Regions from separate parts of the Pandoraea oxalativorans genome, predicted to be linked through region 1. Evidence: predicted binding sites of a transcription regulator. Region 1 holds the regulator's gene; the other holds the start of a gene.
The links. The regulator sigma-54, encoded in region 1, starts transcription at its own class of promoters, with help from an activator protein. The targets are predictions, from matches to a motif close to TGGCANGNAANCTGCTTT.
Positions count from the first base shown of each region.

Region 2: the regulator sigma-54 is predicted to act here: its motif matches at 1,388-1,405, upstream of exaC (acetaldehyde dehydrogenase ExaC).

Region 1 is NZ_CP011253.3:596,506-599,692, reverse strand. Features, by position in the region: gene lptA (lipopolysaccharide transport periplasmic protein LptA) at 1-8, shown strand, start outside; gene lptB (LPS export ABC transporter ATP-binding protein) at 34-804, shown strand; gene MB84_RS02790 (RNA polymerase factor sigma-54) at 898-2,388, shown strand; gene hpf (ribosome hibernation-promoting factor, HPF/YfiA family) at 2,530-2,886, shown strand; gene ptsN (PTS IIA-like nitrogen regulatory protein PtsN) at 3,123-3,187, shown strand, end outside.
Region 2 is NZ_CP011253.3:5,085,670-5,088,856, forward strand. Features, by position in the region: gene MB84_RS22420 (sigma-54-dependent Fis family transcriptional regulator) at 1-1,129, opposite strand, end outside; gene exaC (acetaldehyde dehydrogenase ExaC) at 1,459-2,979, shown strand; gene yiaY (L-threonine dehydrogenase) at 3,141-3,187, shown strand, end outside.

The DNA.
Region 1 (3,187 bases):
GTGAGTAATTCTGCCAATAGCAACGTCTCGACCATCAACCCGGGCGCAGGCCCGGTGGGCAAGCCCAGCGCGCTCGTCGTGCGCTCGCTCAAGAAGCAGTACGGCGCGCGTACCGTCGTTAAGGATGTGTCGCTCGACGTGAAGAGCGGCGAGGTCGTGGGTCTGCTTGGCCCGAATGGCGCGGGCAAGACAACGTCGTTCTACATGATCGTGGGGCTGGTGCCTGCCGACGACGGCGAAATCCAGCTCGACGGCAACCTCATCAGCGAACTGCCGATCCACGAGCGCGCCCGCATGGGCGTCTCGTATCTGCCGCAGGAAGCGTCGGTATTTCGCAAGCTCACGGTCGAAGACAACATTCGCGCCGTGCTTGAATTGCAGGTCGATGCACAGGGCAAGCCCCTCAAGCGCGACGAAATCGAACGCCGCATCGAAGCCCTGCTCGACGAGCTTCAGGTGGGCCATCTGCGCGAGAATCCGGCGATGTCGCTCTCGGGCGGCGAGCGTCGTCGCGTCGAAATCGCACGCGCCCTGGCCACACAACCGCGATTTATATTGCTCGACGAACCGTTCGCGGGCGTCGACCCGATCGCCGTGCTGGAAATCCAGCGGATCGTGCGCTTTCTCAAGGACCGAGGCATCGGTGTCCTGATTACCGACCACAACGTGCGCGAGACGCTGGGTATCTGCGATCACGCGTACATCATCAGCGAAGGCTCGGTGCTCGCCGCAGGCACGCCTGACCAGATCGTCGCCGACGAAAGCGTCCGCCGCGTCTATCTGGGCGAAAATTTCCGGATGTAAAGCAGATTTTTCGCATGTAAACCCTGCCTCCGATAGGCGTCAGGGACGGTTCCGTTGGCGTGACAAAGCCTCTACAATGAAGGCGAGACCGCTATGAAACCGACTCTTCAACTCCGCACCTCGCAGCACCTGACCCTCACGCCGCAGTTGCAGCAATCGATCCGGTTGTTGCAACTGTCGACGCTCGAACTTCAGCAGGAAGTCGAGCACGCCCTCACCCAGAACCCGATGCTCGAACGCGAGGACGATTGGCTCGCCGGTTCGGTACGTGTGGGCACAGACGGGTCGCTACGCAACGAGCGAGGTTCGTCGTCCAGCGGTTCGAACGACAACGGCCCCGACGCCGCTAACGGTCACGACGAAGCACGCGAACTCGATGGCGAGGCCCGCTTCGACGACAACGCGCCGGATAACGGCAGCGACTGGAGCCTGAACGACTTCGCCCGCTCCGGCAGCGCATCGGACGACGACGACAATGCGCGTCCGCAGCTGCACGTCGACCATCCCAATCTGCGTGAACATCTGCTGGCTCAACTGCGCCTGACCAAGGCCTCACCGCGCGACCGCGCGCTGGTGGAATTCCTGATCGAATCCCTGGACGAAGACGGCTACCTTGGTAGCCTGCTCGACGAGATTCAGGCCGAAATGCCCGAGGAGCTGGCGCTCGAAACGGAAGAGATCAACGCGGCGCTGGCGCTACTGCAAAGTTTCGACCCGGCGGGCGTGGGCGCCCGCAGCCCGGCCGAGTGCCTGCGCCTGCAGCTTCAGCGACTGCCCGCAAGCGCTGTGCGTACGCTGTCGCTGCGCATCGTCACCGATCACCTGGAACTGCTGGCCGCGCGCGATTACACGCGTTTGCGCCGCCTGCTGGGTGTCGGCGAAGACGGCCTGCGCGCCGCGCATCAGCTGATTCGTTCGCTGGACCCGTTCCCGGGCTCGGCTTACGGCGCGCCCCAGGCCGACTACGTCGTGCCGGACGTGCTGGTACGCAAGCAGGGGAGCGGCTGGACGGCGGAGCTGAATCCGGAAGTGATGCCGCGTCTACGCATCAACGAGATGTATGCGCGCATTCTCCGAAATAACCGGAACGATCCGGGAACCGGCAACCTCCAACAGCAGTTGCAGGAAGCGCGCTGGCTGATCAAGAACATCCAGCAACGCTTCGATACGATCCTGCGGGTGGCGCAAGCCATTGTCGAGCGTCAAAAGAACTTCTTCACGCATGGCGAAATCGGCATGCGGCCCTTGGTTTTACGCGAGATTGCTGATACGCTGGGTTTACATGAATCCACGATTTCACGGGTGACAACGAGTAAGTACATGCTCACTCCATTTGGAACCTTCGAGCTTAAGTACTTCTTCGGATCGCACGTGGCAACGGAAGCCGGAGGCGCTGCGTCATCGACCGCTATCCGCGCACTCATCAAGCAACTCATAGGAGCAGAAGACCCGCAGAGCCCCCTTTCCGATAGCCGTATCGCGGAACTGCTGGCAGAGCAAGGTTTTGTGGTGGCGCGGCGCACTGTCGCGAAGTACCGCGAGGCCATGCGAATCCCCGCAGTGAACTTGCGCAAATCTTTGTAGGACAGTCCTGGTGCGCCATGTTGGCCGCTGGGGCATCACGCCGCAGTGCGACATTGCGTCACGTCAATGGCTCGCACCCTCGCTAGCCAGCGTCAACGTTGACGCGGCCTGCACTTCGGCATTTCAGCAAGGAGAGCAGCTATGAATCTGAAGATCAGTGGACACCATCTCGAACTCACGCCGTCGCTGCGCGAATTTGTCGTCAACAAGCTTAACCGCGTGTTGAATCATTTCGACCAGCTCATTGGCGCCGAGGTGATCCTCTCTGTCGACAAGACCAAGGAGAAGAGCGGACGCCAGATCGCGAGCGTCACGGTGTTTCTCAAGGGCAAGGAAATTTTCGTCGAGAAGTGTGACGAGAATATGTATGCCGCCATCGACAAGCTGATCGACATGCTCGACCGCAAGGTAATGCAGTACAAGGATAAGGTTCAGGATCACGGTCGCGAAGCCATCAAGCACCACGAACTTCCTCCAGAGGCGGAACCGCTGCAATAGCATCGTTCAGGCGTGGTCATCGCATTGGCTGATACCGACGAAAACCCGCAAGGAACCCCCTTAGCGCATATCCGTCTGTTGTAAGTCTGGCATCACCCACCGCGGGGCCGTTGAACGGCCCCTTTTGTATGGTTCGCCCCACTTCCGTGACTTGCCGCGAGCGCGGCGGCGAGTGGTCTATAATGCGAGGTCAATCGGGGGTTGGAGGGCGACCATGCGTTCGCCCGCATTACAAGATGAACCGTTTAGCCAAACTCATACTCGAGTCCAACATCCTGCTTGGACTGTCCGTTACCAGCAA
Region 2 (3,187 bases), 1.1 Mb from region 1:
CGTGCACCGCGCGCGCGAACACTTCTTTGCCGCTTCCCGTTTCACCCCGAATCAGCACGGGCACGTCGTGCGCGAAGACGCGGCATGCGCGTGCAAACGCGCGCGCCAGCGTGCGATCGGAGAACGGTTCCGTGACCACTTCCGGCACAGTGCGCGACACACCGGGCGCACGCCGGAGTGCGCGCGCGGGCGCGCGCAGCATCGCCAGCAGCGACTCGCCCGCGTTCGCACCGGTGTTGGCGTGCAACGGCCAGCACGTACTCGGCGACGGATGCGCCTGCGCGAGCAAGGTATCGAGCGTCTGCACGAACCATCGGTCGACGCGAGTGCCCACCAGCGCGTCGCGCGTCACCCCAAGACAATTCAGTGCGCTTTGATTGGCGGCGAGCACTCGCCCGGCATCGTCGAACGCGAGCAACGCCTGTGCGAACCCGCCAAGATGGTCGGCCTGCTCCTGCCATTGCAGCAGCCATTCGTCGCGATAGTGCTGAAAGAAATACTCGCTCTCGACGACCTTAGCCGACAGGTTGACCAGCGCCAGCGTATGAAACTGACTCTGACGCGTGAGATCCGTACTGGTGGACGACACATCGATCACCGCCAGCAAATCGCCCTGCGGCGCGAACACCGGACTCGCCGTGCAGGTGAGCGGCGTATGCAGTGCGCGAAAGTGGTCTTGCTGACAGATGATGACGGGCGCGCGTTCGACGGCGCACGTCCCGATACCGTTGGTCCCCTCGCACGATTCGCTCCAGTCCGCGCCCGGCCATAGCCCGGCGCGATGGAAGTCGTCGCGGGTGCCGTCATGCAGACGCGAATCGACGATTACGCCATCCGGGGCCGTGAGCAACACGGCCTGACGCGGGTTCATCAACTGACGTTGCAGACGTTCCAGCACCGGCATGGACACATTGCGCAGGCGCTCCATTGCGTTGCGACGCTCGCGCAATTGCGAGGATTCGAGCACGCGCGGCGCCATGCGCGCGCCCGGATCGAGCGCGTGCGTGTCGAGACAGCGCCGCCACGAACTGGCGATGTTCGGGTCGGTCGCCACCGAGCCCGATGGCAAATGGCCCTGCGCGACGTTCAGCACACGGCGTGCATGTGCGGCTTCCGTACTGGCTGGCATTGGTCGTCTCCCCCGTGCCGGATGATCTGATGATCTCGTATCGTTCCCGAAGCATCTCCCATGCGCGAAGCGATTGCAATGCGCTGTGTCAATCGGCAAGCGCAAGGCGATTGACGCAGGTTCTGACGCTGACGACACGCAGTGTCACAGTCCTGACACACCGTGTGCCACACGGCAGGACACAGGTGTCACAAAATCGGTACACACCGCGCCGTCCGGCAGGCCGCCAGGGCGCGCCGTTGTGCGAATTGGGACGTCTGGCCCGCGACTTGCTTAGTAGCGTCCTGCGCAGCCAACGTTCGCGCTACAACGATATCCGGAGACACAACATGAAATACGCCCCGCCCGGCACGCCCGGTGCCCTGCTGTCCCTGCAACCGCGTTACGAGAACTTCATCGGCGGTAAATTCGTGCCGCCGGTCGAAGGCCAGTACTTCACCAACACGTCGCCGGTCACCGGCGCGGTCATCGGCGAATTCCCCCGCTCGAACGGCGCCGACATCGAGCTGGCGCTCAACGCTGCGCATGCGGCGGCGGCCAGTTGGGGCAAGACGTCCGTACAGGCCCGCTCGCGCATTCTGTTGCAGATCGCCGACCGGCTGGAATCGCAACTGGAGCGCTTCGCCGTGGCGGAGACGTGGGACAACGGCAAACCCGTGCGCGAGACGCTCGCCGCCGATTTGCCGCTGGCCGTCGATCACTTCCGCTACTTCGCCGGTTGCATTCGCGCGCAGGAAGGCACCGCCGCCGAGATCGACGAGCACACCGCCGCGTATCACTTTCACGAGCCGCTCGGTGTGGTCGGGCAGATCATCCCGTGGAATTTCCCGTTGCTGATGGCCGCGTGGAAGCTTGCTCCCGCGCTCGCGGCAGGCAACTGCGTGGTGCTCAAGCCCGCCGAACAAACGCCGCTCACGATCACGTTGTTCGCCGAGTTGGTCGGCGATCTGTTGCCGCCCGGCGTCCTCAACGTCGTGCAGGGCTACGGCCGCGAAGCCGGTGAAGCGCTGGCGACGAGCAGGCGCATCGCCAAGATCGCCTTTACGGGCTCGACGCCCGTCGGCAATCACATCCTGACGCGCGCCGCTGCCAACCTGATCCCGAGCACGGTCGAGCTAGGCGGCAAATCGCCGAACATCTTCTTCGACGACATCATGCACGGCGAGCCGGAGTTCATCGAGAAGGCCGCAGAAGGCCTCGTGCTGGGCTTCCTGAATCAGGGTGAGGTCTGCACATGTCCGTCGCGGGCACTCGTCCAGGAGTCGATTTACGAGCCCTTCATGGAAGTCGTCATGAAGCGGGTCGAGCGCATCAAGCGGGGCGATCCGCTCGATACCGAGACGGCCGTGGGTGCGCAGGCGTCGCAACAGCAGTTCGACAAGATCCTCACCTACCTCGATCTGGCGCGCAAGGAAGGCGCACAAGTGCTGACGGGCGGCGGCATCGAGATGCTCGACGGTCCGCTGGCGTCGGGCTTCTACATCCAGCCTACGCTGCTCAAGGGCGAGAACCGCATGCGCGTGTTCCAGGAGGAAATCTTCGGGCCCGTGGTCGGTGTCACGACCTTCAAGAACGAAGCCGACGCCCTCGCCATCGCCAACGACACGGAGTTCGGTCTGGGCGCTGGCGTATGGACGCGCGACATCAATCGTGCCTATCGCATGGGCCGTGGCATTCAGGCGGGGCGTGTGTGGACGAACTGCTATCACCTCTACCCGGCTCACGCGGCATTCGGTGGATACAAGAAGTCTGGCATCGGCCGCGAGACGCACAAGATGATGCTCGGCCACTACCAGCAGACGAAGAATCTGCTGGTGAGTTACGACGTCAATCCGCTCGGCTTCTTCTGAGTAATCCCTCTAGTCGTATGTGACCTTGCATTGGATCAAAGACGCGTCGCGCAGCGAGTGCGATGCTGTCTTTGATGCATGCAAAAGATGATTCTGGACACCGCCGCGGCGCCATCTGCGCGCGGCGTGTGCCCCTCACAGAACAGATAAGGAGCATGACGATGAGCACGACTTTCTTCATTCCCGCCGTCAACATGATGGGCGTGGG